3 regions of the Nostoc edaphicum CCNP1411 genome follow, and region 3 is predicted to be linked to each of the others. Evidence: riboswitches for the same ligand, from Rfam matches in the RefSeq annotation. Region 3 holds a riboswitch; each other region holds the start of a gene.
What was found. Region 3 has a riboswitch for cobalamin ahead of HUN01_RS03015 (TonB-dependent receptor plug domain-containing protein). Riboswitches for the same ligand answer to the same signal wherever they lie in the genome.
Positions count from the first base shown of each region.

Region 1: another riboswitch for cobalamin. It lies ahead of HUN01_RS02715 (DUF1636 domain-containing protein); the one in region 3 lies ahead of HUN01_RS03015 (TonB-dependent receptor plug domain-containing protein).
Region 2: another riboswitch for cobalamin. It lies ahead of HUN01_RS04495 (energy-coupling factor ABC transporter permease); the one in region 3 lies ahead of HUN01_RS03015 (TonB-dependent receptor plug domain-containing protein).

Region 1 covers NZ_CP054697.1:243,980-254,212, forward strand. Annotated here, with positions in the region: gene ctaD (cytochrome c oxidase subunit I) at 1-1,084, opposite strand, end outside; gene HUN01_RS02670 (cytochrome c oxidase subunit II) at 1,128-2,051, opposite strand; gene HUN01_RS02675 (DUF2231 domain-containing protein) at 2,052-2,657, opposite strand; gene HUN01_RS02680 (DUF2231 domain-containing protein) at 2,654-3,154, opposite strand; gene HUN01_RS02685 (BlaI/MecI/CopY family transcriptional regulator) at 3,692-4,111, shown strand; gene HUN01_RS02690 (M56 family metallopeptidase) at 4,111-4,956, shown strand; gene HUN01_RS02695 (tetratricopeptide repeat protein) at 5,103-6,071, opposite strand; gene petJ (cytochrome c6 PetJ) at 6,169-6,504, opposite strand; gene HUN01_RS02705 (high light inducible protein) at 6,866-7,078, shown strand; gene HUN01_RS02710 (hypothetical protein) at 7,141-7,380, shown strand; cobalamin riboswitch at 7,735-7,877, shown strand; gene HUN01_RS02715 (DUF1636 domain-containing protein) at 8,177-8,587, shown strand; gene metE (5-methyltetrahydropteroyltriglutamate--homocysteine S-methyltransferase) at 8,663-10,233, shown strand, end outside.
Region 2 covers NZ_CP054698.1:407,732-417,964, reverse strand. Annotated here, with positions in the region: gene cbiQ (cobalt ECF transporter T component CbiQ) at 1-534, opposite strand, end outside; gene HUN01_RS04500 (energy-coupling factor ABC transporter substrate-binding protein) at 531-833, opposite strand; gene HUN01_RS04495 (energy-coupling factor ABC transporter permease) at 820-1,596, opposite strand; cobalamin riboswitch at 1,624-1,763, opposite strand; gene HUN01_RS04490 (hybrid sensor histidine kinase/response regulator) at 2,064-3,143, opposite strand; gene HUN01_RS04485 (PAS domain S-box protein) at 3,156-8,954, opposite strand; gene HUN01_RS04480 (PAS domain S-box protein) at 10,227-10,233, shown strand, end outside.
Region 3 covers NZ_CP054698.1:50,875-61,107, forward strand. Annotated here, with positions in the region: gene HUN01_RS03010 (hypothetical protein) at 1-289, shown strand, start outside; cobalamin riboswitch at 724-873, shown strand; gene HUN01_RS03015 (TonB-dependent receptor plug domain-containing protein) at 1,362-3,338, shown strand; partial or broken gene HUN01_RS03020 (IS630 family transposase) at 3,431-4,464, shown strand; gene HUN01_RS03025 ((2Fe-2S) ferredoxin domain-containing protein) at 4,606-5,478, shown strand; gene HUN01_RS03030 (ABC transporter substrate-binding protein) at 5,722-6,939, shown strand; gene HUN01_RS03035 (iron ABC transporter permease) at 6,942-8,024, shown strand; gene HUN01_RS03040 (ABC transporter ATP-binding protein) at 8,097-9,110, shown strand; gene HUN01_RS03045 (metallophosphatase) at 9,151-9,906, opposite strand; gene HUN01_RS03050 (metallophosphoesterase family protein) at 10,041-10,233, opposite strand, start outside.

The DNA of each region.
Region 1 (10,233 bases), on a different replicon from region 3:
ACAGCATCGGGGTAGTCAGCCGCAGTTTACCTCCCCAAATTGTCGCCACCCAAGCAAACACCTTAATCCCCGTGGGTACGGAAACGAACATTGTGGAAACCATGAACACTATCCGCATCCAGGCTGGTGTACCACTGGCAAACATGTGATGTACCCAAACAAAACCACTTACGCCGGCAATCAATAGTGAGGAAACGGCAACTACTTTGTAGCCAAACAGAGGTTTACGGCTATAAACTGGGAAGATTTCGGAAAAGATGCCAAAAACAGGTAGTATGATTACGTAAACTGCTGGATGTGAATAGAACCAGAAAAAATGTTGAAAGAGAACTGCATTACCGCCCTTAGCAGGGTCAAAGAAGGCTGTACCAATGCTGAGGTCAAGTAGCAGCATGACTGCACCTGCCGTCAGTGCAGGCAATCCAAACAGTTGGATAATCTGGGCGCTGAACACTGCCCAAACATAAGCCGGCATCCGAAAGAAGGTCATTCCTGGTGCGCGCATTTTGACAATTGTGGTAACAAAATTAACACCACCCATAATCGAGGATACACCCGATATGGCTACAGCTATCAGCCAGAGAAATTGACCGTTAATGAGATTACCTGTAGGGTTTTGCAAGCTAACTGGGGGATAAGACCACCAACCTGCTTGGGCTGGGCCACCAGGTAGGAAGAAACTAGCCATCAGGATAATTCCAAATACTGGCACCATCCAGAAGGCTACGGCATTCAGGCGGGGAAATGCCATATCTCGCGCCCCAATCATTAGCGGGACAAGGTAGTTTGCTAGACCAACTAAGACGGGAAAAGTCCACAAGAACAGCATTATAGTGCCGTGCATGGTGAACATGGCATTATAAACGGTGCGGTCAACTAAATCGGCTTCTGGGGTAATCAGTTCGCCGCGAATAATCATTGCCAAGATGCCACCGATCAGAAAGAAGATGAATGAGGTGACAATATATTGGATACCGATAACTTTGTGGTCGGTGCTGAAGGTGAAGTAGGTTTTCCAGGTGGTGGGGGGATGGTGGTGTGTTTCTAGTAGTATTTTGGGATTTTCGATTTGGGTATTTGTCATAGGATGTTTCACGCAGAGGCGCAGAGGCGCAGAGAAATTGAGTTTAAGAGGAGAAATTGACTAGAGGCGGTGGTGCGGGTATGACTGTGGGATAGCCTGTGGTGAATGCCCCTTTGATTTTTTGGGTGTATTCGTTGGCGGCTTGATTATTGGCGGGGACTGGTTTATGGGTTGCAGCTAATTTCAGCCATTGGTCGTAATCTGCTGTTGATTCGACTACTACATCTGCTTGCATGGCTGCAAAGTAAGTACCGCTAAATTGAGAATCGCGCAGTCGATATTTGCCGGGGCGAATGGGAGTAAATTCAAAGTCGATGGTTTGCTTGGGAATTATGTCTTGTTTGAGTCGAAAGGCAGGAATGTAAAAGCCGTGGAGAACGTCTGCTGATTGGAGTGCTAAACTAACGCGCCGATTTGCTGGTAGATGTAATTCTGTGCTGGTAACATTCTGGTTGGGGTAGCGAAAGACCCAAGCCCATTGTTTGGCAAGCACTTCTATTTTTTCAACTGGTATGGAGTTAGAGGCGGTGATTGAAAATGTCCCCTTCTCCTCCATTGTTGCTGCATGGGCTGATGCCATTTTATGTATGTGCATGGCTTCCATTGGCCCTTGAATCGCCATTTCTGCATAGATGTTGTAACTGTAGGTTGCAATCCACAGTACCAACAGAATGGGAATTGTTGTCCAAACTACTTCTAAGGTGACATTTCCTTCAATTGGCGGGCCATCGCTGGTGTCATATTTACCTGCGCGATGGAAAATTATGGAATAGATGACGGTTCCAGTTACACCCAGGAAAATGAAGGTTCCCAAGGTGACTAAAAAGCTAAAGAGTTCATCTATGAGTTTGGATTCGGCGGCGGCTTGGGGGGGAAACCAGGAATAGGCTTGTTCTCCCATCCAGAGGCTAGCAGCTGTGAGGGCGATCGCACAGCCAATTAAAATCAAAATATTCTGAATTTTCATTTACTTCAATACCGCGTTAATGTCTTTACCCAATCTCAGTAATTTATCAGCAGTATTATGTACGCCAAATTCTGCCGCTAGTTGCGCTCCTAATGTGCCGTGAACGAACATAATAAACATGATGAAAAACCCTGCTGCAAGATAACTCCACTGCACTTGTTGACCGACATCTTTTCGCCATAAATAACGCTGAAATCCTCTCCATACAGTCATGCCAATAATCAGCGCTAAGAGGAGGACACCACCGACACCATGCCATAGCATTGTCTCCATCCCTTGTAATCCCCAAGCACTTTTTAAATCTGTTGGTGGTTCTGCCAACATGATTTCGTAAAAGCCTGCGGCCACGGTGAAAAAGGTGATGATGGCTGAAGCCAGCATATTGTACCAACCCACATCAAAGAAGCCGGCACGATTAGCGGGTATTGCCAAAAATTTGAAAACTGGTTTTTCTAGGGGGAATAGTACACCAACAATATCAAAGGCAATGGCGACGATAAATAAACCCAAGGTGAGATGGACTAAGTTGGGATGAACGGGAATGCTGTAAGGTAGTCCGTTTGCACCTAGTTGCGATCTGAGTTGTTCAATTAGTTGGGTATTCATCGCAAAATACCTGCCTTCACAGCTTCTACAACTGGTACTGTGTGCAGTCCATACACCCACACTAATTCATCTCCCAAATACACTTGGAAGAACACCAAACAAGTTAAAAGTAGTCCCACTCCCAGATAGGGAACTGGTAATTTTTCTGGGTCACGTAACCGAATGACATAACGCCAACCTGTTATCGCGGCGATGATTCCTGAAAGCGACCAGCCAATCAGGGTATGTAAATTTAGGATTGGTTCAACTGCGTTGTAAGGTTCGGCTAAACCCGCTTCAATCTGACCAAAGATGATCGCAATAAAAATGGCGATCGTGGCGAAAAACATATTCCACCAACTGACTTCAAAAAGACGGGCGTTATGGCTAAAATAACCAACTACATCACAGAAGAAGGCGAACAATACCATTGCAATCACGAAGTGGACAACTATCGGATGGATTGTATCTGGGTAAGGTAAGTTGTGGTCGTTCAAAGGTGGAAGATATTCAAACATGGTCTGCTCCCGTGCAAATATCCTGCACTTAGTTAAACTTAACAAATATATTCTTCAAATAATGTCTTCAATAATTATTGATCTGGATATTCTTTAACTTTTTTCTAGATTTTTTAGTTTGACAAAATGTCAGAGAAAAGAATGACAGTCTGTCTTTTGACATTTGTAAAAATCTCATCATAAAATAGATAGACTACTTGATACAGCTTCTAAGTAATCTGGGTTAAAGATAACTGCTTGCTCAGAAGAGATTGAATATTTGGTAAATTTTATTGATTGAGTTGAAATACGCATATTCCTTAATTAATGAACAATTGGAGGTTTAATCAAGATTGTAATGAGCTTCAATTCCTGGAAAAAATTAAGCCAACTGAAGCTAAAAATCCCCTCCGACCTTAAGTCAGTCGGTGTGAAATGTCAAAAGACAAGTTGTCAGATTGAAGTGCGACAGCTTGTCAAAGTTAGTTATGAAGTTTTCAAGCAAATTTATCATAAATAAATTCTGGTTAATCTAGTTAAAAGACACTAAAAATAAAGATGAGTTCTCTGCCAAATTACCGCCCCAACAAACTGAAATTAGGCCCATTAGAAGCAGAGATTTTAAACATTATTTACTCTCTGGATTCTGCCACAGTCAAAGAGATACATGAACGCATCATTGCTGATCCAGAACGCGAGTTAACTTATTCCTCAGTAGCAACAATACTGGATCGTCTTAGCAATAAGGGTTGGCTAGAATGTGTTAAACAGCACCGCCACTATATTTGGCGACCTTTGATTTCCTATTCTGAAGCACAAGCGTTAGAGGCTTATGAACAGTTACAGAAATTTCTCGAATTGGGCAAGCCGGAGATTGTAGCTGCTTTTGCTGACAGTCTGGATGAGGCTAGTGTGGCACAGTTTGAGGCGATCGCCCAAAAAATCCAAGCACTTCGTGAACTCAGGGAGAAGAAGTAATGCATCTGTTGATGGTAGTGATGGCGTTAATCCTAGCTTGGTACTTGAGATATTATTGGTCATCCCCTATGGGAAGCTGGACAGAACGTTTTCCCCGCGCCTTGTTGCTATTTCTCCTACCGCCATTACTTCTGTTAACCACAACATTTGCAGTGTTTTGTATGGGGCCTCATGGACATATTATGGTTTGGGGGTGGGAAGGTTGGGTTAGCTACGGACTTGCCATCAGTTTCTTAGGATTTGCAGGTATCTTATGGCTGAAGTTGGCATGGGAGGGAAACCGGATGCTAGAACAAATTCGCACCTATCCCATAGTTTGTGTTTACGGTACACCAGCACGCTTACTAAATGCGCCTGTTGTTTATTGTGCTTTGGTTGGTTTTTGGGAACCTGAGTTAATTATCAGTCAGGGATTATTAGATACCTTAGATGTCCCCCATCTCAAAGCTGTACTAGCCCATGAAGATGGACATCGCCACTACCGCGATACCTGTTGGTTTTTCTTTTTGGGGTGGCTACGTCAGTTAACCTCTTGGCTACCGCACACAGAATCTTTATGGCAAGAGTTGTTACTTTTAAGAGAAATACGGGCTGATTATTGGGCAACTAGGCAAGTTGATAATCTTTTATTGGCAGAGGCTTTACTCTTGGTTGTCAATACTCCAATTTTACTAGAGGTAAATTTTTGTGCAGCTTTTGCCCAGCATATTCCAACTAATCATGTCACACAGAGAATAGATGTTCTTTTGCAGCAACCAGATTCTATAGGACAGCCAAAAATATGGTCTTGGGTGTGGTTAATTTTGGTGCTTGTGCCATTGCTGGTGATTCCGTTTCATAATTAGAGGAATTAGGTGAGTATTTGAGTTCTTTTTGACAATAACAGGACTTATGTAAACAATAGCCGAAACCCTTATTTTCACGTATGGGCAATTCATGAATTGCCCATACAGCGTGTACTTTTGCGTAAGTCCTAAATAATTAGACAGTTTCAAGAACTAACTCCATATTCCTTAGTCTTTGCGTCTCTGGGGATTAGAGCAATTTCTGATAAAGATGAGAGTTGTTGCTGTAAATTTTTCAGTAATAAGAAAGCTTTGTCATAGAGTGTAGTTTCTCTCTGTTGGGCAAAGTATTCAACCGCCTTTTGTAAGTCTGCAATCGCTGCTGGTTCGTGACCAAGTTGATGGTAGGCTATACCCCGATTAAGATAAGCCTGAGCATTGGTTGAGTTCAGTTTGAGTGACTCCGTAAAATCCCTAACAGCACAAGAGTTATCGCCACTTCTACCACAAGCACAACCCCGATTATAGTAAGCTCTATAGTCATTGGGATTGAGTTGAATTGCCTCTGAGAAGTCGATCATAGCTGTTTTTAAGTCTGATAACTCAAAATGAGCTAGTCCTCGGTCATTGTAAACATCCGCTTCTAGTAGACTGGATGATTGGGGAATATTAGTGAGTGCGAGATTGTAATCTGATATTGCTTGTTGGTGATTACCCAACATACCACGGACTATCCCTCGGTTGTAGTAGGCTCTGAAATCATTAGGTTTGAGAGCGATTACTTGATTGTTGTCAGCGATCGCTGCTTGATAGTCCCCTTGTCTGTAGTATGCTAGTCCTCGGTTGAGGTGTGCTTCCACATTGTTGGGTGTTAACTTTAGAGTTTGATTGCAATCGGCGATCGCATTCTGATAATCTTCTAATTGCAGATAAGCCAGACAACGATTGCTATAAGCTACAGCAAAATCCTTTTTGAGCTTAATTACCTCTGTAAAATCTTGAATAGCTTCAGGGTAACTGCCGTGTCGCATTTTTTCGATCCCTAGCTTGAATAAGTCGCCTTCTGGGATTTTCGCGTCCGATGCAGCTAAGGAATATGCAGGCGAAGTGAGAAAAAGACAGACGAGTACAACGGCAATACCAAAATTGAGGATGAATCGGTAAAAGCGACTCATAATAATACCTCACTTTATTAACAGAGCAAAATGAGTAGATAAGGCACATACCCTACCTACTATTTCTGAACTAGAGGACAACAGTCGTATTCTGACTTTATTTCCAATCCTTGTCTGCTTGTCCCAGCACATACGCTGCTACATTTTCAATTTGCTCTGGTTTTAAACGACTTTTGAAGGCAGGCATAGCATTTTTACCGTTTGTTACTTGGGCGATAATCGCTTCTGCTGAGTACATCCCAAACTTTTCTAAAGCATCTTTTTTCAAAGTTTTGTTGGCTTGAACCAAGTTTTTACCACCTGCGTGACAAGAAGCACAATTGGCACTAAAGACTTTGGCTCCACTGGCTGCGTCTGCTGCTAAAGCTGGGTTATTGAAGGCAAAAGTGAAAATCGCTACACCCAGCAACAATACTGAAATAATCTTTTTCATCCCAATGTTCCCTCTGCAATTAAAGCTTATTCGACATCCTCAACAATTCTCTTGTTCATGGGTGGTGTCGTCAAATGACAAGCTGTCAAACTGTCTGGCTTGGCTTTGTGCGATGGCTTCTCTTTTCCTGTAGTCGACGCTGCGCGTAGTTTGCTTAAGAGTAGGGGTACGAGACGCTACGCGATGGTGCTTTGCACCCGCCAGAGGCGATCGCCCAAAAAGGAGACGCTACGCGATCGCACATACGGTAAACCTAACTGCTGAGTACGGAAAACCACATTCTTTGTTTCTGTCAAGTACTTGTAAAAAATATTTACATAGTGTTATATTTGGTTACATAAGCAAGTAAAGGAAAAAAGACATGACAAGCAAAAGCTTTACCATGAACGAACTTGGTCAACTCAACAACTTTGCAATTGAACCAAAGGTTTATGTAGATAAAACCCCAAGAGCAGGTTTTACCGAGTACGCCGAGAAACTCAATGGACGTTTAGCGATGATTGGTTTTGTCTCACTCATAGCTCTAGAAGTTGTCACAGGACACGGCTTGATTGGATGGCTGACAAACCTGTAACTAAATCTGAATATTTAAGAATTTCACTCAATTAACCGATAGAAAATTACCAGAGGATTGCTATGAAAACTGATTTTGATTTCCCTAAAAAAGATTTAATTGGCCCCGTTGTTTTTCGCCCCGATTTCAACAACTTTGAAATAATTAACGTTAACCAAGCCTGGTCATTATTTTTCAGTGCAGGTCAAGACGATAAAGTACTAGGAGAAGAAACTGAATTAGGCAAGTTTTTCACTAACCTTTTAATTGCTGTGGGAGTAACAGGAACTCTTTGGGCAATCTATTTCAGCAATTTGGGATAAAAAGTTGGCTTCAGGTTTTAAATTGAATAAATATATCCGAAGTCTTGGTGGACATAACCAAGACTTCTTTTAAATTGTAGGAATCAATGATTAGTAACAGTGCATTTAGCGGGACTTAAACATTTTTGAGGGAAAAACAAGCCTCAAACCAATGCAGGGTAAGAGAAAGACACCTTATGCTCAAAAATAGCCCAAACTTAGATATCTTAAGAAACTAAGCAAAACGATGTTAAAGTCTTTCTGCATATAGATTTGAGGTTCTTTTTTGGTTGTTTTTGTCTCAGTCCCACTAACAAATGGTAGCTATTGGAACCAGTCAGTTTAAGTATGATTAAATTCATAATCATGCTATTGTTAGGAAAATATCAACTCGGTTCTGTTGGGAGTCAGCCATCAGACGCAAGGGGGAAAGTCCGGTGTAAATCCGGCGCTGTCCCGCAGCTGTAATCAAGGTTCGCCTTGTGAGTCAGAATGCCCGCCGAAAGCAACACGTAAACTCATACCCATCTGCGAGGTACAGGTGAATATTGCCATAAATATTTCAACGATACATCAGTTTCACGTTCTCATAGTGCCAGAGATACTCCACAGACTACTCATGGCTGTGAAATTATAGGCAGTTTATTGATCATTGCAATTAGCCTTTGGTGCAACTGTCATTTGCGCTAGTTTTTTGTTGGCGTGAAAGCTTTTGTAACATCATTTTTGCTAAATTGACACGTTATGTTGCAGTTGTACGACTGCAAAAAGTTGTCATATCTGCGATTCAGACTTCTTTCTACAAACTTCAAAATTAATGCTCGACAAACAACATACTTTATTTGTTTGCACGACTTGTGACAGCGTGTGGCAAAACGGTAAACGAGTTGGTGAAAGTAAAGGTGAACAACTAATACAACAGCTTCAACAACTTGCACAAGATTGGGAATTGCGAAATAAATTCCACATTCAGGGAGTTGAATGTATGAGTGCTTGTAACCATTCTTGTGTTATTGCCTTTACAGCAGAAGGGAAATCAACCTATCTCTTTGGCGATTTACCAGTTGACGGCTGTGCATCTGCTGTATTGAAATGTGCAACTCAATATTATACTAAGCCTGATGGTTTATTACCTTGGTCAGAACGACCTGAACCTTTGAAAAAAGGGATTTTAGCAAAGATTCCACCACTAAATAAGTGGGCAAAATTAAACATAAGTTGTTGTTAATTGATGACTGGGTAAAATTTGCCAGTTCTTAATCTCTAGTACCTAAATCATTAGTCTTAAAAGGAACAGAAAGTAATGCAGATTCAAACAGCAACATTAGGCTATCCCCGCATTGGTAAAAACCGGGAAGTAAAGAAAGCGCTAGAAGCATTTTGGAGTGGTAATATAGAGTCCGAATCATTACTGCAAACCATACAAAAAGTCGAGGAATCTAACTGGAAAACCCAACTTGAAGCCGGAATTGATTATATTGGAATTGGAGACACAACTCTCTACGATCATGTACTTGACTGGACATTTCGTTTTGGGCTAATTCCTGAAAGATTTCAACAGCTTTCTGGCTTAGAACGCTACTTTACAATGGCACGAGGTAAAGAAGGAATTCCCGCCTTGGAAATGACCAAGTGGTTTGATACTAACTATCACTATCTTGTCCCGGAAATTGCTGAATCAACATTACCATCTGATTTCAGTGACTTTTTAGAACGAGTTAGCCGCGCTCAAAAAATATTAGGTAAACGAGCAATTCCGATTGTACTTGGCCCCTGTACTCTGCTGCGCTTAAGCAAACTATCACTAAATATTCAGCAAGCAGTATCAAAGTTAATTCCGCTATACATAAACCTACTCACTGAATTAAAAAATCTGGGAGTAGAAGAAGTACAAATACATGAACCTGCACTTGTTTTAGGTGATGCTAATTCTTGGAAAGAACACTTTCATAAAGTTTATCAATCACTTTCGTTAGTTGGAATACCCCTACACTTGGTTACTTATTTTGATGATTTGGGTGAAACTTACCCTTGGGTGATAGATTTACCCGTTGCTGCTATTAGCTTAGACTTGACACGCGGACGCAACTTAGAGTTAATCAAAACCTACGGTTTCCCACCAAATAAGCGACTAGGTGCAGGGATTATAGACGCAAGAAATATTTGGCAAATTCGTTCCGAGAAAGTTATTCCCATTTTACAAGAGATTGTAGAGACTTTACATGGAACATCTCTACATATTCAACCATCTGCTTCCTTACAATTTGTTCCCTACGATGCCAAACGAGAAAAACGATTACCATCACCACTACGTAATGTCTTGAGTTTTGCTGAACAGAAACTTCAAGAAGTGGTTTTCTTGGCTCGGACAATAATAGGAGAAAATACTAAAATAGAACAAGAAATTATCGAGACTAGCTGGAATAAGTTCGAGGAGTTTAATCCAGCAAATCAGTCAGTTCAAGAAAGACTAAAAACTTTAAAAACTGATGATTTTCAGCGCTCCTTATCCTATGGATTGCGGCTTGATTCCCAAATTTCGCTTCCTCTGTTCCCCACAACTACAATTGGTTCTTTTCCCCAAACCTCTGAAGTTCGCCAACTCCGAATGCGTTACAAACGGGGTGAATTGAGTCAGTCAGAATACGAAGCTGCAATTGATGTTCAAATTGCTGAAAGCATTAAACTACAAGAGGAATTAGGATTAGATGTTTTAGTTCATGGTGAATTTGAACGCACCGATATGGTGGAATTTTTTGGACAGCAGTTATCAGGCTTCGCTTTCACTGAAAATGGTTGGGTGCAAAGCTACGGTAGCCGTTATGTTCGTCCACCAATTATTTATGGTGACGTGGTTCGGACTGCGCCAATGAC
Region 2 (10,233 bases), 360 kb from region 3:
TTCCTCGGCTGTGTTCAGTAGGATGAAAATAAACCGATACATTAGTAATAACAAATCGGTTAAAAGCACTGGAAATCGTAAGTAACGCAGAGTTTGTAATATCTCCGTGAAAGGGACGGTTAACATGAGAAAATATAAGCAAGAAACAGAGGCTAATGCTCTGGTTAAAATTCCTAATGCTTGAATACTGCCATGATGACTGATATAAATATAGAAATGTCCGAGAGTTAATCCATACCACGAATCTAATTGTACGTTTGGCAAATCATTAATCGTAACTCCATTCACCATAAGTGCTGGCAAACTTGTCAAACAAAAAACTATGGTAAATGTTAACAATTTAAAATAAACACCAGCGGGAATTCTTGCATAAATAACTGTCCAAATACCCATCCAAAGTGCCATCAATATTTGCACTAGCGGATGGCTAGCCAGGGAAATAGCCAGAGTAGTAAATGCAAAAATTAGTTTATGCTCTGGTGGCAATCTTCGCAATCGATTGGTATAAGCTAAAGTGTCTAGTTGTAGGCTCATTCTTTAGGTTTTTGTTGTTGGGAACGTCCTTTATACAATCCAATTGCATAACCAACTACTCCCGCACCCAAAGCCGCTTGCGAAGCAAATAATAAGCTTTCTATTTCCCCACTAGCTGGTTCAAAAAATGATTTAAACCAGGGTTTATATTCGGGTTGTATTTCATTAATAGCCTCTTCTGCTTTGCCATCAGCACCGGAAAACTCCCCACCTCGCACAAATATTAGCGGTGCAACTGCTAAAGCGATAACTCCTAATACCAACAGCCAGTTACTCAACCCTTTTTTAGATTGACTCATTGCCACTTCCTCGCTTGATTAATTTCAACAATTCTAATTCTTGAGGATTATAAGATTGCAGCCAGTTCCACACCAACACAGTTAGTAATCCTTCACTAATTGCTAAGGGAACTTGAGTAATGGCAAAAATTCCGGCGAACTTGGTAAATGAAGCGATAAACCCACCAACAGGTGCGGGGAAAGCTAGGGCGAGTTGGATGGAAGTGATAATGTAGGTGAGTAAATCTGCGATCGCAGCTGCTAAAAATATGGCGATTTGTTGTTTACCACCTAACTTTATTGTCAGATTATATATCCAGTAAGCTAGGAAAGGGCCAGCGATCGCCATCGAAAAAGCATTTGCCCCCAACGTCGTCAAGCCGCCATGCGCCAGTAACAAAGCTTGAAACAACAATACTAAGCTACCCAAAACCGACATAGTAAGGGGGCCAAACAGCACCGCACCTAACCCTGTCCCTGTTGGGTGAGAACAGCTACCTGTGACAGAAGGGATTTTCAAAGCTGACAGCACAAAAGTAAAAGCACCAGCCAAGCCCAGGAGTAGTTTCAATTCCGGGTTAGCTTGGGTAATGCGAGTCAGACTACGCAATCCTAATAGAAAAAATGGTAATGCCACAATCCACCAAAAAATTGCCCACTGCACTGGCAAAAAACCTTCCATGATGTGCATGGCGTAGGCGGGTTTGGGTAAACCAATGACTAGATAAAAACTGATAACTCCCATCAGGGTTAGACTGACTAACGCCTGTTTTTTTCTTTTCATGAATCTGTACCTCGCAGATTTATGTAAACGAATTGATTCTAACCGGCGGGCATCCTGACTCACCTAATTTTGGTTCACAGTTGCGGGACAGCGCCGGATTTACACCGGACTTTCCCCCTTGCGTCCGATGGCTGCTTCCCATCAGAACCGATTTGAGTAACTATATCACCATTACGAGTCGTGATGCGTAAAGCCCCCGTGTTTCTAACCGGGGGATATAAGCGAATGTGCCAAATTTATTTGGCTGGGACTTTTACAAAGCGTAGTTTATTAAAACAGTTTAGAGGTCATTTCTAATTAGAGGATGTTTTAAAAGTTTTGGGCGAATATAATTCGCTACCACACAGGCTAATTCCACCTACGTGGACTAGCAGAAAATCGAGTTTTATAACCCGCGTAGGCGGGTTTTGTATGTGTAGCCGCGACTTCTAGTCGCAGAGGCAAGTATTAATTTAGACTAAAGTGAATTATTTATTTTTGAATAATACAGTAAAAATACTACCATTTGGATGATTATCTTCGATGGTAATTGTACCGGAATGTGCCTCGATCGCCATTTTGCAGAAAGCCAATCCTAAACCAATTTGCGAAATTTCTGGCATCATAGTTCCAATTTCATACTTCTCGAAAATGATTTGCCGTAAGTCTTGACGAACTCCCGAACCGGAATCAGCGACTTGCACTTTAGCACCACCTGCTGCCAAATACTCTCCTCGGAGGATGACTTGAGAATTGAAGGGGGAGAACTTAATGGCATTGGAGAGCAAATTATCCAGCACTCGACGAAAGATCACTGCATCTACTACAACAATGCCACCAGGTTCGGGAAATTCACGTATCAGGGTCAGGTTTTTTTGAGTAGCGATCGCCTCAATATCTTCTACAACTGATATACATAGCGCACAAAGATCCACTTCTGTGTAGTTGAGAACCATTTTGCCAGATTCCAGCTTTGCCATAATCAGCAAACTATCAATTAACGATTGTAGTTGTTGTCCAGCAAGTAAAATTTGATCGACTTTTCCTTGTTGTTGTTTCGGTGACAAACCTGCCAACCGAAGAATCTCTGCTCCTAAGATAATAGTGGTAAGTGGATTTCGCAGATCGTGCACAATCATATTTACCATGTCTTCTCGCATCTTGAGCAATACTTGCATACTGTCGTACTGCTGCTTAATCCGCAACATGGAATTAACTCTGGCTCGTAATTCCACACCGTTGACGGGTTTACTAATGAAGTCATCTGCACCCGTCGCCAGACATCGAGCCAAATCTTCTTTCTCAGTTAATGCTGTCACCATAATAATCGGCACTGCTTGCCATTGTGGATCGGCTTTGATGCGCCGGCAGACTTCCATCCCATCAAGATCGGGCATCATCACATCTAATAAAATCAGATCGGGCTGAAAACTATCGAGGCGATTTAGAGCTTGTTGACCACTAGGAGCGTAGTAAAGCTGGTAGTTTTCACCATCCAGTAAGGTTTCAACAACGTCAAAGTTATCGGGTTGATCGTCGATCACTAAAATAGAGGTTTGAATATCCATCGAAAATTTCCGTTACCTGCTTAAGAGTTGTTGAATTGTGCTTACAAGCTGTTTAAGTTTTACGGGTTTGGTCAAATATTCGTTAGCTCCAGCGGCTAAACAAGTTTCGCGATCGCCAGGCATGGCTAAGGCCGTTAGTGCAATGATCGGAATATGCACAAATTGCTGATCGTTACGGATACGCCGCATTGCTTCCAAGCCATCCATTCCCGGCATTTGAATGTCCATTACAATTAAGTCGGGGCGTTGAACTCTAACAAGGTCAATAGCTTGCTGTCCATTGTTTGCCAGAATCAGATGATATCCTCGACCTTCAAGATAGCCGGACATAGTATCAATATTTGCTTGATTATCTTCTGCCAGCAAAATCAAAGGAGTGTCTAGAACTGCTTCTGGTACGCCAATTAGATTTGGTGGGTTAGAAAGGGCAGAATGTTGTAGTTTATCTATAGTTGTTTGAAGTTGAGTGCGGGTAATGGGTTTGACCAGATATTCAAACGCTCCCTGAGCTAGTCCTTTGCTACGCTCATCCACAACTGAAATGATGATCGCTGGAATATATTTGGTTTTTGGGTTGGTCTTGAGTTGATTGAGCACCTCCCAACCGGATAGGTTCGGTAGTTGCAAATCCAGAATAATCAAAGCAGGTTGAACGCGCAGCACTTCTTCTACGGCTCCTTCACCTTTGGGATAGATGATGGGTTGCATTCCCATTTCGCTGAAGTAGCGAGTAATTTGGTCAGCCGCCGCAACAGAATCTTCTATAATTAAAACTTGAGCATTCTCAGCAGGTAAGTGATAGCTGGGCAATAAAGTAGTTACCTGTGTTGTTGACATATTGTCGCTAGCATGGTAGGGAATGTAGACGGTAAAACAACTTCCCTCTCCAACTTCACTCCTAACTAAGACCGTTCCTCCATGTAGGGCTACAATCTTTTGTACTAGTGCCAAACCTAGACCAGTGCCACTGTATTGACGGTTAAGGCTACTGTCAAGCTGGATAAAAGGCTGAAACAGCTTGCCAATTTCTCCAGCGGCGATACCGATGCCGGTGTCAATGATATGGAAGCAGAGGTTTGGGGAGGATGAGGGGGACAAGGGAGATGAGGCAGAGGGGCAGGGGGAAGGGTGCAGAGGAGAGGAATTTTCCCCCTGCTTCCCCTGCCTCCCCTGCTCCCCCTGCCTCTCTTCCCCTGTGCCCCCCTCCCCTTCCAGCCGGACTTCTAGCGTTACAGATCCGCCGTCTGGTGTGAACTTGACAGCGTTACTCAGCAGGTTAATCAGTACTTGACGCAGGCGGCGATCGTCTACTTGGATGCTGTCAATATGCTCAGAAATATGAGTAATAAGATGAATATTCTTTTTCAAAGCCATCTGTTTAACAAAGGCAATACTGGTATCACAGAGGCTCCTGACAGAAACATCACTCAATTGCAGTTCCAGTTTGCCAGATTCGATTTTAGACAAGTCTAGAATGTCGTTGATTAGTTCTAGCAAATGTCTACCACTGCGCTCAATAGTAGCGATCGCTTTTACTTGTCTTTCATTAATGGAGCCGAAGACACTTTCTTGTAAGCCCTCTGACATCCCCAAAATTGCATTGAGAGGTGTTCGTAGTTCATGGCTCATGTTTGCGAGAAATTCGTCTTTGAGGCGAGTGGCGCGGGCAAGTTCCATATTTGCGTTAGCAAGCTGCTCATTCGTTTGCCGTAATTGTGCTTCGGCTTGTTTGCGTTCTGTGATATCTTCATGAGATACCAGTATGCCAATCACCTCTCCTGCGCTATTGGTCAGGGGAACTTTATTCGTTCGTAGCCAGAGTTGTTCGCCATTAGCCCCTTCAAATGGCTCCTCATAGCCTAGTTTAGGTATTCGAGTGGTCATCACCATCATATCGTCTGTACAGTAGAGGTGTGCCAACTTTGCCCAAGGTAATTCAAAATCGGTCTTGCCGATAATCTCATCAGTTGTCAGTTGAGAATGGCGGATAAATGCTGGATTGCAACCAATAAACCGCGATTGGCGGTCTTTCCAGAAAACACGTTGCGGAAATGTATCTAGTACCGTTTGCAGCATTTTGCGTGATTCTTCCAGTTCTTGCGCGGTTTGTTTGCGTTCGCGGATATCAAATAGGGTGGTGCGGCTGTATAGATAGTTTCCCTCAGCATCCTTGACAGCAGTAGCGCTTACCAGCACCGGGAAAACTGTGCCATCTTTACAAACCATGTCAAGTTCCAAATCCTTCAACGAACCCTGTTTTTTGAAGCGAGGATAGTTTTGCTCGAAGGACAAGCGACTGGCTTGGGTTAAAAAATTTACCAGGGTTTGGCCAATCATTTCTTCACGGGTATAACCCAACCATTGCAGTTCAGTCTCGTTGACCTTAAGCAATCGGCCTTCGCTGTCGAGGGAATAGTAGCCACAGGGAGCATTATCGTACAAATCTTCGACCTCATGGGCATATTTCGCCAATGCCTCTTGTGCCTCTTTCCGTTCGCTGATATCAGCGATCCGGACTAGATTCATGGTACGTCCGGCTACAGTAATCGTCTTGGCTGCGATGTTTCCCCAGAAAATCTTACCCTGAAGAGTAATATATTCAATCTCTCGGCTCCATACACCTTTTGACTGCATATCTCTGACGATCGCATCTGTTTCGCTGGCAGTGAATGGACGCAGTTGGAGTGTCTGACCATTGATACTGACTAATTCAGCTTTGTCAACCGCCTCAAACAGTTCCACTGCCTGCCGATTGCAATCCAGGGTGAGCAGGGTTTGTGGATCAACCAGAAAGATGGCATCAGCAGATTCGTTAAAAATTGCTTCTCGTAAATCCCTGTTGTGGATGAGTTCTTGTTCGGCTTGTTTGCGATCGCTAATATCATAGTTAACCCCAATCATCCGTACAAGTTCACCCTGCTGGTCACGTTTGAGAATACCGTAGCCTTTGAGGAAACGAATTTCTCCACTTGGTTGAACGATGCGGAACTCGACATTATATTCTTGATTTCCTTGGATAACTTGCTCCATAGTTTCCAGCAGATAAGGGCGATCTTCCGGGTATAGGCAGTTAAACCAAGCATCAAAAGAACCGTTAAAATCAGTTTTACTCACTCCATACAGTTCGTACATCCGATCGTCCCAAATCTGCCTTGCTTGGACGAAATCATATTCCCAAATACCAAATCCTCCAGAGCGGATGGCTATGGTTAGCCGTTCGGATAGGTGATGCAACTGTTCTTCAGCAAGTTTATGATCGCTGATATCTGTCAGTGTGCCGATGTAGCCAATAATGGTGTCGTTGGTGTTAATTTCGGGTAGCACTTGGACATAAAACCAGTTGATGCTGCCATCTGGGCGTAGATGCCTGCCCTCACTCTGATAAAATTCCCTTGGGTTAACATGTCCTTGCTCAAATTTTAGAGACCATTCCCTCCCCAAACGCTCGGCGTCTTCTGGGTGCAAAGCCTGTATCCATCCCACCCCCAATGCTTCCTGTGTTGGTCTACCAGTCATCTCACTCCAGCGGTCATTAGCATAGATGCAGTTACCAAGGGCATCCAGCCGGAAAATAGCTACAGGAGCCGCTTCTGCCAAATTTGCATAACGGAGTTCGCTATCTCGAAGGGCTGTCTCTATTTGTTTTTGCTGGGTAATATCTTTGGCAATACCCAGAAAGCCGATATTGTTTCCTTCTAGATCCTGGAGAATTTTTACTGACAGAAATACAGGGAACCGCGAGCCATCTTTACGAATGTAAGTCCATTCGTTTTCATAGGTGCTTCCGTCTTGAGTGACGATAGTAAAAAATTCCCTACCAGGTGCAATTTCCCTACCCAATTTCAACGAGAGTTCTGCTGCTCGTTGGTTGAGTTCTTCCGGGTCGTGAAATGTAGTTGGATTTATTTGCCGAACAACTTCATCTGCTGTGTAGCCCAACATTTTCTGAGCGGCTGCATTGAAGGTTTGGATGCCATTTGAGTTATTAAAAATAATCGCATAGTCAGTACCATCTAAAATGGCTTGCTGCAAATTAGCGATCGCTAATAATTGAGCTTCTGCCTGTTTGCGCTGTGTAATGTTAATATGGCAACCAATCATTCGCAGGGGATTGCCGTCTCGATCCCACGCAATGACGCGACCAGAACAAATTACCCAAACGGTAGAACCATCCTTATGTCGATATCTCACCTCATTGTAAAAGGGGATTTGTCCGCGACTTTGGACGTGTTGCTCGAAAAGTTCCAGAACACCCGGTAAATCCTCTGGAAAAACCAAGCTTTGCCAGCTCTCTGGTGTATTTGGCAACTCATGATCTTCATAGCCGAACATCTGCTTGAAGGTTAAGCTCAAGTACTCCTGATTGCCCGGAATATTCCAATCCCAGTAACCTGCTAGCCCGACTTCAAGAATCTGCTCCAAAAGATGTAATTCAATTCGCAGCATTTGGGCCCGCCGCCGCTCCTCCTCTGAGAGCTTGCGTTCTGTAATATCTATCAGCACGCCCAGCATGCGCAGCAGTTTTCCGGTTGCGTCATAAACTCCCCGTCCTTTTGCCGATACCCAGTGAATGCTGCCATCTTGCCAGACAACTCGGTATTCCACAGCATAATCGGTTTGGGTGGCGATCGCTTGCCTCAGTTCCGGCTCAACCCATTTTTGATCCTCTGGATATAATTGATTGAGCCACTTTTCATAAGTCCAGTTCACATCACTCAGATCCGAACCAAAACAGCGAATTGCATTCTCGCTAGCAAATATTTGATGGGTGATTGGGTTCCATTCCCAATAGCCAATACCAGCAAAACTCAGGGTAAGTTTGAGTTTCTCTTCGCTGGCTTTTAGGGCTGCTTGTGTCCGTTGGCGTTCTGCCAGTTCTGCCTCTAATTGCTGATATGCACTTCCCTGTTGAATGGCGATCGCTATTTGCACCGCTAGTTGATCCAACAAATCTAGTTCTACAGATTGCCAATGACGAGGCGCACTACATTGGTGAGCAATTAATAATCCCCATAATTGCTCTTTGACCAAAATAGGTACTACCAGATTAGCTTTGACTTCAAATTGTTCTAGAAGTTGCAAATGACAATTCGTTAAACCAGCTTGATAAATATCGTCGATTGCTCGTTTTTTCCCTTGACGATAGTCACTTCCGGCTCCCTTTTGAAAGCAGGTGTCCAAAATCTGCTGCCCCAAAGCCACAGTCCAACCTGGAAGCACTGACTCCGCCTTAATTGTGCCGCTCATATCCGGCTGAAATTGATAGATAACTACTCTATCTGCTTTGAGAAACTGCCGCACTTCTGTAGCTGTGGTATGCAGAATCTCTTCTAATTTGAGAGACTGACGAATCCGTAAAGCGATCGCAGCAATCAGTTGTTGTTGTTCTCGACTTTGTTCTAACTGTCGAGTCAAATCCATCCGTTCAATGGCATGATGAATTGCACCTTGAAGAACTTCAGGTGTAAGTTTCTTTTTAACCAGATAATCTTGCACACCACTTTTCATCGCCCGGACAGCAGTAATTTCATCCGCTTGTCCTGTCAGCATAATCACAGCAGTTTGAGTATTGCTATGGCATTCCCGAAACTGTTGAATAAACTTCAGCCCATCACCATCGAGTGACAAAAAATTCAGCAAAATGATATCTGGTATCTCCCGTTGACACCATTTCAGTGCTGGCGTTCCCGTTTCAAACTCCAAAAAGCGGTAGGTATACAGGCTGTCTTGCTCCAAAAAGCGACGATATGCTTCCCGATCTTCAGCGCAATTATCAATCAGCAGGATTGTGAGGCAAGAAGAATGACTCATAAGTTAAAAATACAAACGCGATCGCGTTTCAAAAAAATTATAGCTCGATATCATCGTGTTAATAGCTTGATGTAAATCGAATCACGCTTGGACAAGAAAAATATAGAACAGGCAAAATACTTGAGATACCTTTATATTGCCCATCAGCGCGATGTCTTGCTCAAATCTCTTAAATTTTTTGCACTTTAATCGCTTTACAACTGGGTGTTGTAAACAAATAGGATTCGCAATTTTACCTAAACACCTCCTCAGAGCTTCAGTAAATTTGCGACCTTCAAAATTCATCCATTAATAGCCGCAAGAGCAACGCTCAAACCTCTGTTTGGCAGTGATTTTTATCATTAGTCAGACTGTTTTCAAGTTTCACATCATCGATTTTATTGGCTTGTTCTGTGCCCTTATTCTATAAAATTTCCTCTATCCTACGGATGATCTGTAGTTGCAACGTCAGTATTTCTTCAGGAATTCAAAATAGCCATTCAAGTAAATACCCTCAATTTAACCAAAAAAAAATTCCTGTTTTCCCTCGATTACATTTTCATTTAAATCCTGAATACTAAAGCTATTACAAACAATAATTACTCAAAAATATTTGTTTGTAGTCAGTTTATAGTATTTAAAAATTTCATGCTTACGTCAAATCGCCAAAGGAGTTTTAATCTAATGTCACTAGCAGGTATAGAGCGTCGATTCCAACATAAGCTAGACCTTAAAAAAGCTGTAAATCACAAATTGAATCCTGTTAATTTTGTGTTGTTACTAGTAGCTTCAATTATTCTAGGAAGCTCTAGCTTTATTATCGCTTCTTATGTATTGTCTTCAGTTAGTTCGATCATTTTATCTTCAGATACTAATCCGACATCAATTCCCTGGATTGACAATAAGTTTGACTGTCAATACAGTAGTAGAACCTGGCAGGATAGCAAGTGTTGGGATTATGAACATAATCCGACGTTTTAAAGCTGAGTCCTTTGCTCAAAGCTTACTTTTGACTTACTTCTAATTACTTGGATTACGGTTAAGCTGCATCTACCTTAAAAACCGTTTTTTTTAAATTAAGGAACAACTCAGAACTCAAATAATTAAAAAATAATATCCACTACTAAAGAAATCAGGTTTCAAAATAAATGGGACTTGTTAAAAATAATATAAAATCCCTATAAGAATATAAAAAATAATCACAGAAAACACTGAGGCTGTTTAATTAATTATAAGTAAAAATATTATTTATCTCTTTGTCAAAGATAATTCTATTCCAGGCATCTATACATAATGTTCA
Region 3 (10,233 bases):
GCATTTTATCCCGCGTAAAAATCTCGCAGCTTTCTTAAATGCTTGGTTAACAGCACCAGATACCGTACTGTTGCAAAGACACTTCATGAATGCTCATATTCTTGAAGCTGTAGATAAGTATAATCCCCAAAAAGATATTGTATTTTTGTTGGAATACGGTAATCAGGCTGGGTTTTTCTATTTAACTAATTTACCAATTACACCACCGCAATGTTACCACACTGTACGCAAAGAATGGGCAAAATTCCAACTTCCGCACACCCTTTTAACAGGAGCAAAAACACAATGAGACTCATCCAAAAGCAAAAACAAGCTTTCTAGTTTTACCGCTTTTTCCCCATTGCTATGTATAGAGCTTTAATAGCAAAATTAAAGCCTTGTACTACCTCTTATGACTGTAATACTCTGGACAAAATTAAATCTAGAGTGTGAAAAAATTACCTTATCCTGATAGTTATGGTATTTATTTTATGAGTGTTAACTCTAGCACAAATATAATTCTATAGGAATCATATTTGATTTCTGAAAATATTTGAGTAGGGTGTGTTATGCCGTAGGCTAACGCACCATCCGAAGATTTTGGTGCGTTACGGAAGCCGTAACACACCCTACATATACTTAGATTTTTTCATAAATCAAATACTAGTCCTATATATCCAGTAAGTAATATGGAGAATTAAAATTATTATCGACTGAATTTACATATAGACAGTAATTATGGTAATGTGACACATAACTGTCGGTTCTGATGGGGAGCAGCCATCAGGCGCAAGGGGGAAAGTTCGGTGTAAATCCGGCGCTGTCCCGCAGCTGTAATGAGACGAATATAACGTGTCTCTTAGTCAGAATGCCCGCCGACTCACTCTAGACACAAAACATTTATCTGCGAGGCACAGATGATACATTTGATTAATAAATTTCATGGGTACAGATACTGTTTTAAGACGGTACCCTCTGCAAGTTTTACTAATTCGCTTCGCTGTTAGTAACGACACTTAATTTTTGGTTGTCTTATAGGAATTTGGGTATCCATAAGGAATACCACAAAGTCTTTTTGCTATCAAAATAGTATCCACCATGATTTAGCTATGGCAATGCATTGTAGCAAGCTAGTACCGCAAGGCGGAATTAAAAATTAAAAATTAAAAATTAAAAATGAAGACAGCGTAAGGGTTTTGTTGATTGGGAATGGGTGGTTTATTTCCGCCGTACTGTACTAGTTAAACCCTAAATCTTAGAAATTCAACAGCACAAATAAATACCTGCATTTACTGAAAACGAGGAGTTTCATGTCCACTTCCCGCATAGTTACTTATTGTGAATTTTTCTCAAAAATCTTCGTTTTTACCGCAATTTATGGGATGGTCGGTGGAGGAAATGTAGCAATTGCTAATCAAGTTGCACAAATATCTGAGTTTCCTAAGTATGAAGGTTCTGCAAGAGACTTACAACCAGTTGCACAAGTAACACCTGAAAATACTCCAGCCTCCACAACAGAAACAGAACCCGATATTGAATTAACAGTCATCGACAAGCTATTGAATGAACCTGTATTTTCACCTTTTCGCCGCGAGGGGACAGTGAAAGATTCCACCCGTCCAGTTTACGTGATTACAGGTGAAGAAATGGAAGCGCAAGGTGCAAGAACTGTCAAAGAAGCACTGCGATTTCTTCCTGGTGTCTTGGGTGATGGTACAGTTGGCACAGAAGTTAATGCCCAAAGTGGTCAATTTATTCGCGGTTCTAACACCGGTCAAGTATTAATATTGCTTGATGGTAGACCGATTAATAATCTTGGTGGCGGTGGTTTTGACCTTTCAGAATTTACCACCAATAATATTGAAAGAGTTGAAGTGTTACCAGGAGGAGGTTCAACACTTTATGGTTCTGATGCGATAGGAGGGGTAATTAATATTGTCACTCGTCGTCCCACAGAGAAAATTACAACAGAAGCCAAAGTTAATATTGGTGCTTATGGACTAAACCAACAAAGTATTCAAAATAGTGGGAAAGCAGGTGCAATTTCTTGGGTTGTAGGTTACAACCGTACCCAAGCAGAAAATAATTATCCTTTTACAATTCCTGAAGCCAATTTTACAGGAACTAGAACAAATAATGATGCTCTATTTAACAACTTCAATGTCAAACTAGAGGCAGATTTAGGAACACGCAATACCTTAAGTCTCTCAAGCCTATACTTAAGCAAAGAACAGGGAGTACCAGGAGGAGTAGCAATTCCTGAACCCCAATTTGGGCAAGGTTTTTTCAATTCTCTCACCGACAATAATCGCAAATACACAGACCAAGTTCTCACTGATTTAACCTGGAATTCCAAATTAGGGAATGGGAATGATTCACTTTTAACAGCCAGAGTTTATACTGATTTTCTCAATACTCGTTTTGATAACCGTAGTGGTGCACTTTCATCTCAAAATCGGTTTGATTCTAACCAAGTTTCTTACGGTATTCAAACCACACATAGTTGGAATCTTACCAAAAATCAGATTTTAGTTTATGGCTTTGATTACCGGAATGCAAATGTGCGTAATACTACCTTTAATTATGGCACTAATGTAAATAGAGAAAATTACGACAACGGTATTAGTCAGGGAGCCATTTTCGCCAAATATGAAAATAATTTTACTCCTAGTTTCAGTATCAATTTAGGAGTACGCCAAGATTTTAGTAGCTTGGTAAATGGCTCATTTACATCACCATCTGTAGGTACAAAATTAGCAATCTCTGACTCCACAACACTCAGAGCAAACTACATCAGAAACTTTCGAGCGCCAACCATTGCCAATTTATTTAACAATAATCCTACTAATATTGGTAATCCTGAACTTAAACCAGAAAAGGGTGATAGTTTTGATATTGGCATTGACCAAAAGTTAGGTAATATAGGCTTATTACGTTTGACGTTCTTTAGTAACACAGTATCCGATACAATTGCCTTTAAGCGGTTGACACCACCCGTGAATGGCAATACAGGTACTTTGGAAAATATCGGACTGGTTAGAACTACAGGAATTGAAGCTTCTTTAAACTTACAGATAGCGAAAAATTTCTATGCTTTTGCTAATTATACAGCTAATGATCCACGGATTTTAGAAAGTTCTAATCCGGCGGAAGTTGATAAAGAGTTGCGTTTTGCAGGTGCGGATAAATTAAATTTGGGTGTTTCTTATGAAAATCCTCAAGGTTGGTATTTAGGATTGCTCATGAATTCTTTGAATGGGTATCCAACGAATAACGATAATACAGAGTTTTTGTCTGGTTATACTACTTTAGATTTCAAAATGCGCGTCCCTTTAAGTGATAGTTTGATACTGATATAGGAATCATATTTGATTTCTGAAAAAAACTACGAGATAATACGGACAGAATATTTGTCTAATAGCTAACAATGATAAACCAGCATCTACAAGCCGCGATCGCAGAACTACAAGAATTTATAGATGATCGCCCAGATGCGCGTGAGGTGAGGAAAGCGTTGGCAGTCAAATTGGTTTATCAAGGCTACAAGTATGAGGAAATTCAAACAATTTTAGATGTGTCACTGGGTTCGATAACAAGCTGGAAGCAAGCTTATGAGGAAGATGGAATTTCGGGACTGCGCCTGAACCACAAGGGAAAAAAAAGTTACTTAACTGCTCAACAACGAGAAGAAGTTTTAAGTTGGTTGCAAACAAAAGAATGTTGGGAACTTGGTGAACTCGAATATAAATTGGCTTTTGAATATGATGTAACTTATGAGTCAAAGCGGAGCTATTATGACTTATTTGATGCGGCAGGAATTAGTTGGAAGAAAACTACTTCTTTAAATCCAAAAGCTGACGAGGACGCTGTTGCTGCAAAAAAAAAAGAGATTGAAACACTATTGGCAAGGCATCGGCAGGAAATTGAAGAAGGAAAGTTGAGAGTATTGCTGCTTGATGAGTGTCATTTAATGTGGGGAGATTTAAGTGGGTATGTCTGGGGAAAAACTGACCAAGAAATAGCAGTGAGAGTTGTTAATATACGAGACAAACAGACATACTACGGGGCAGTTGACTATCTGGAGGGAAGCTTACTACTAAAAGCGTATAACGCAGGTAACTCAGAAAATACAATTGATTATCTACGTTATTTATTAGATCAGTCCCCCAATCAAAGATTACTTCTTTTTGGGATGGTGCTTCTTACCATCGTTCACATCTGGTTCAAAACTTTTTAGGCGAGGTAAACCAAGATTTGTCTCAAGAGGAGTGGAAAATTCACTGCGTCCGCTTTGCTCCTAATTGCCCGTCACAAAATCCAATTGAGGATATTTGGTTACAAGCTAAAACCTGGGTGCGGCGTTTCTGTGCCTTGATTCCTTCGTTCTCACATCTCAAATGGATGTTTGAGTGGTTTATCCGGCACACTACCTTTGATTTTGCGACTCTTCAAATGTACGGAGCTTTTTCAGAAATCAAATATTAGTCCTATAAGTAGTGTAGATAATATCTTTAACCAGCGTTATCAGTTGTTTCCGGGTTTTCCTGATGGGGGGAGGGTTTTTCAGGTTGGGTTGAGTTCTAGGTTTTAAGGTTAAGAGTTTTTTCACGCACAGGAGAATTGAAGATGAGTGAATTTAATTGTTTGGTTACACCAGTAAATCAAGTTGTGACTGAGGCGTTGTCTACAGGTGGAACAATTGAGTATGAATATTTTGATTGTGGAAGTGATGTTTTGTCATCGTTACTTTACACTTTATTTGAGCAGAATTGGCAACAGGTAGGGGTGGGGCATATTGTCCAAGGTAGTGTTTTGGAATTAGAATTTAATGCTGCACCAAAACTTTGTATTCTCTACGATGGATATTTGACGGTAGCGACAGAAGGTTGGCATTTACATTTGTGTATTGATACTAATTTTGGTGGGCCTCTTTGTAGAACCCCTGTAGAAGTCAGGAAGCAGCGTCAAGTTAGTCGTGCGGCTTTTTATCGTCGGTTTAATGCAGAAGGCCATCCCAGAAGTTGGGGAATTCAATTTTGGAATGGTGCAGATGAACAATTGATGACGATTTTATTACCTAATCCTTTCGTTGATGGTGAAAATTTATTACCAGAAGGTAAACCTGATTTATCAAAGTTAGCTTTGTATCAAGAATTAAGAGATATTTATGTATTGGGTATTCAAGCAATCCCGTTTAGCAAAAATCCACTGAAGCATTCTTATATCTCAGTTTGTACTTCTACTCGCTGTCTTCCTTCACGCAAATGGCAACCCACATTTGATGCTTTAAAATCAGCAGTTGAAAATGCCGGTTTAGATATAGAAGTGAGAACATCTGGCTGCTTGGAAGTTTGCCAACAAGGGCCAGTAGTATTTTATTCTGATGATAGAACTTGGTACACTCGCGTTAACTCAAGCGTAGCTGAAACTATTGTCAATGAACATTTGCTAAAAGGTAACAAAGTTATTGAACATTGCTATCCACCAGATTCCCCATAACTTCTATTTTTACAAATCTCACGCAAAGACATAAAACAGATTTTATTTAGTTCATCTTCTTTTCTCTTCTTCTCTAACTCAATACGGTTCAGTTAAGCATTTCTTTCTTCTCTTTGCGTCCTTTGCGGTTCGTAAAAAAATTGACTTTGGCAAAGAGTTGTAGCCTTAACTGAACTGTATTGTTCTCTAACTCTCTGCGCCTTTGCATCTCTGCATGAGAAAAATTCTCTTTCCTCAAACCCCATGAAATTGGTAAAACTTCCTCACTCAAAACCCATTATTTTTTTATGCCAATTCTTCTTAATTGCCACTTTAATTATTGCTTGCAATATTACACCAATGAACACATCTACAAATACCAATAATAACGGCTGCATTCAAAAATATGACCCCAATACTGATTACTTCCCTAATAAAATCAAGATTACTCATGCAACAGGCTTCGCAGTAGAGTATCATAAACACTACAAAATAGTCACTATAAAAAATTCTTGGCAGAATGCCAACACAAAGTTTCAATATGTTTTAGTCCAATGTGGAACTCCTACACCAAAAGAATTTAATCAAGCGCAGGTAATTACAGTTCCTATTAACTCCATAGTTTCTCTATCTACTACTCATTTACCCCACCTAGCGAAATTAGGTGTAGTTGATAAACTGATTGGTATTAGTAATACTAAACAAGTCAATACTTCTGATGTAGTCGAGAGAATTAAAGCTGGAAAGATAGCACAAGTAGGGAATAATTCTAATGTGGATATAGAAAAATTATTAGAATTAAATCCTGACTTGGTGACAACTTTTGGTACTGGAAATTCCCAAACTGATAGTTATACTAAACTCACAGAGGCGGGTTTGAAAGTGGGGATAAATTCTGAATATATGGAAGACACACCACTGGGAAGAAGCGAATGGTTAAAATTTACTGCCTTGTTTTTTAATAAAGACGAACAAGCAGAAAAAATATTTAGTGAAATTGCCAATAAATATGCACGAGTAGCTGAAAAAGCTAAATCTGTAAAAAATCGTCCAACTATATTTGTTGGGTTCAATTTTAAAGGAACTTGGTATATGCCTGGGGGTAAAAGTTACGTAGCCAAATATCTGGCTGATGCAGGAGCAGATTATCTCTGGAGTGATGATAAATCCTCTGGTAGTTTACCTTTATCTTTTGAAGTTGTTTTAGAACGTGCAGCCAATGCTGACTACTGGTTGAATTTTAGTCAATCTTGGAAGAATTTAAAGGATTTAGTAGCTGAAGATAATCGCTATGCTGATTTTAAGGCTGTGAAAACAGGCAATCTTTACAATAATAATGCTCGTGTTAATGAAAGTGGAGGTAATGATTACTGGGAAGGCGGAATTAGTAACCCAGATATGGTTTTATCTGATTTGATTAAAATACTACATCCAGAGATATTACCTAACCATAAACTATTTTATTACCACAAACTTAATTAATAATGTTAAGCAAAAAGTATAAATTTAAAATTCCCCTAATAACCCAAAAAGCTCTGGTTTTTAAAACCATTACTTTTCTAATTATACTTGTAAGTTTAATCTTGGCTTTTTTATTAGACTTGGCTTTAGGTTCAGTTGCTATCCCTATTGATGAAGTAGTCAAAATTTTGCTCGGACAAGAAGCAGAAAAAGTGACATGGACTCATATTATTCTCAAATTTCGCCTACCTAAAGCCTTGACTGCAACTTTAGCTGGTGCAGCTTTAGGCGTGAGTGGCTTACAAATGCAAACCCTATTTAAAAATCCCTTAGCTGGCCCTTTTGCATTGGGAATTAGTTCTGGTGCAAGTTTAGGTGTAGCGTTAGTTGTGTTGACAGCAAGTGCTACGACACCAACATTATTAGCAGATTTGGGGATAATTAGTGATTTTGGTTTAGTCATAGCAGCAAGTCTCGGCGCAGCATCAGTTTTAGGGATGATGTTAGTTGTTTCTCGCAGAGTGCAAGATACTATGACGTTACTAATTTTAGGTTTATTGTTTGGCTATGCTACTAGTGCAATTGTTAGTATTTTGTTGCAGTTTAGCTCAAAAGAACGCATTCAAAGTTATATTATGTGGACTTTTGGGAGTTTTGCTGGAGTGACTTGGAAACAGTTAGTTGTTTTAATTCCAGTGATACTTTTGAGTTTATTGGGAGCAGTGTTGCAATCAAAATCTTTGAATGCACTTTTACTTGGTGAATCTTATGCACGTAGTTTAGGTTTAACGGTGCAGAAAACTAGATTTTCTATTATTACGAGTGCGTCTATATTAGCTGGAGCAATTACCGCTTTTTGTGGCCCCATCGCATTTTTAGGTGTAGCAATTCCTCATCTTTGTCGTAATCTTTTTAATACTTCCGACCATCGAATATTAATTCCTAGTGTAACAATGATGGGTGCAATCTTAGCATTGTTTGCAGATTTGTTTTCTCAACTTGCGGTAAGTCAGATGGTTTTACCTTTAAATGCTGTTACTGCTTTGATTGGAACTCCTGTTGTGACTTGGGTAATTCTGCGGCGTAATTCCCAAAAGTCTTTTTAAGATTTTTGAAACGCAGAGGTACGCAAAGGTAAGCGCAGAGGTACGCAAAGTGTTTTTAAGGTGAAGTTTCTCATGAGTAACTCGATTTTAACAACTCATAACTTGACTATCGGTTACAAGACATCCCGAAAAACTGTTCGGTGTGTTGCATCGGATATTTCGGTATCTCTGCAAGCTGGGGAACTGGTTTGCTTACTTGGCCCTAATGGTGCGGGTAAATCTACATTACTGCGATCGCTCGCCGGAATGCAACCCCCAATCGCAGGTGAAGTGCGACTCTTAGGCGAAAATATTTACAAGTTAGCACCACAAGAATTAGCCAAATGTCTGAGTTTGGTACTCACTGAGAAAGTTGATGTGGGAATGCTATCAGCCTACACCTTGGTAACTCTGGGGCGATATCCTTACACTGATTGGTGGGGAAATTTGACACCCGAAGATGAAGCTATAGTAACTTGGGCAATAAAATCTGTAGGAGCATTATACTTAGCACAACGCCAAGTTAGTGAATTAAGTGATGGTGAACGCCAAAAAATTATGATTGCGCGTGCTTTGGCTCAGTCGCCTATTGTGATGTTACTTGATGAGCCAACAGCATTTCTCGATTTACCGCGACGGGTGGAAATTATGCAGTTGTTGCGTCAGTTAGCACAGGAAACGAATCAAGCAATTCTCCTTTCTACCCACGATTTAGATTTAGCTTTGCGCCTCGCAGATAAAGTTTGGCTATTAACAGCTAATGGGATTTTACACGTTGGCGTACCGGAAGATTTGGTGTTAAGTGGTGCATTTGCTGATAGCTTCCGTAGTGAAGGTGTGGAGTTTGATATGTTTTCTGGTGAATTTAATCTCCATACATCCCACAAGGGAGACATTAACTTAATAGGTGAGGGTATCGCCTCCGTGTGGACTACTCGTGCTTTAGAACGTGTAGGATTTCAAGTTTATCAAGGTAAAAATGACTTACCAATTTCAATAGAAGTAATATCAAATTCAAAACAATTTCTGTGGAAAATTACCAACAACCATAATACATATACTTGTAATTCATTGTCCGAAATAATTAAGTTTTTAAATTTATTATAGCGATCGCTGCTATAATTTAAATGTACATTGATAACATAAATCAAGAAGTTAAATTACTTCTATTGTGCTGGCTTTGAAATCCTTTACTATTGCCGTAATACACAGTCTTGAATTCCACTTGATTTGTACCAGGGTTATAGAGAGTATAGGTCGCTTGTCCTGGTGTGCGTCCCACGTTACCCACTCCAATAACTTGACGCGGTGTAACAGTAAAAGTTTGAGGAGATACTTGCTTATCGAGAGTAGTAAGTCCAGTAGTAATAGAACCAGTTTGTAGTTGATACTGAAAAGTTAAACCAGAACGACCGCAGAATAAGTTATTTGCTTGCATCCGCGACAGTCTATCAAGCATTTTGATTGGGGAAGTTTCTGGAGTCAGTTCGTCATCCACACTTACCGTTGAGCCGTGGATTAACAAACAATCTAATTCAAAAAAACCAAAATCGAGGTTTCTCAACCATTCTACTGTCTGATGGGAAACATACTCCCATAACAACTTTACTGTCTCTCCTCCATATTTTGCGATCAATTCAGGAGCATCCCCAGTCGCCCCCAGACCATGCAGAATAAAACACTGTTCTTCCCACCATCCCTTACAAATCAGGGGTTCTAATTCTCCCTGGCGTGGGTTAAGCACTCGTTCTACTAACTTCTCTGCTTCTGGTCTTGGGCCTACTAAATCGCCTAAAATATACAAAGCTTCTACCTGATCACCCTGACGTTTAATATCAGCCATTACAGCTTCATAAGCTGCTAAGTTAGCTTCAATTCCACTCAAAATTGCCCATTTATTCATATTTCTTTTTTTTTAACGCAGAGGTAGACGCTTTGCGGCTTGCCGTTCGCGTAGCGTCTCCGTTCGCGCAGCGTCTCCGATAGGAGAAGGAGAAGGCTACGCCAAGGAAAGCGCAGAGGAGGAGGGGAGAGAGATTACCTTGTGCAAACATGAGTTGGGTCATCCGCCCGTTCTGCATACTCCAACCCATGCGCTAAACGCCAAGCAAAAATTGCAGGTAAACCTTTTTCAATAATCGCGACACAGGTTTTTTGATGGTCGTAAGCTACTTCACGTAGTTTGACTTCTTGGGTGTCTGTGTCGTAAATTACATAAGTAGCATTAGGT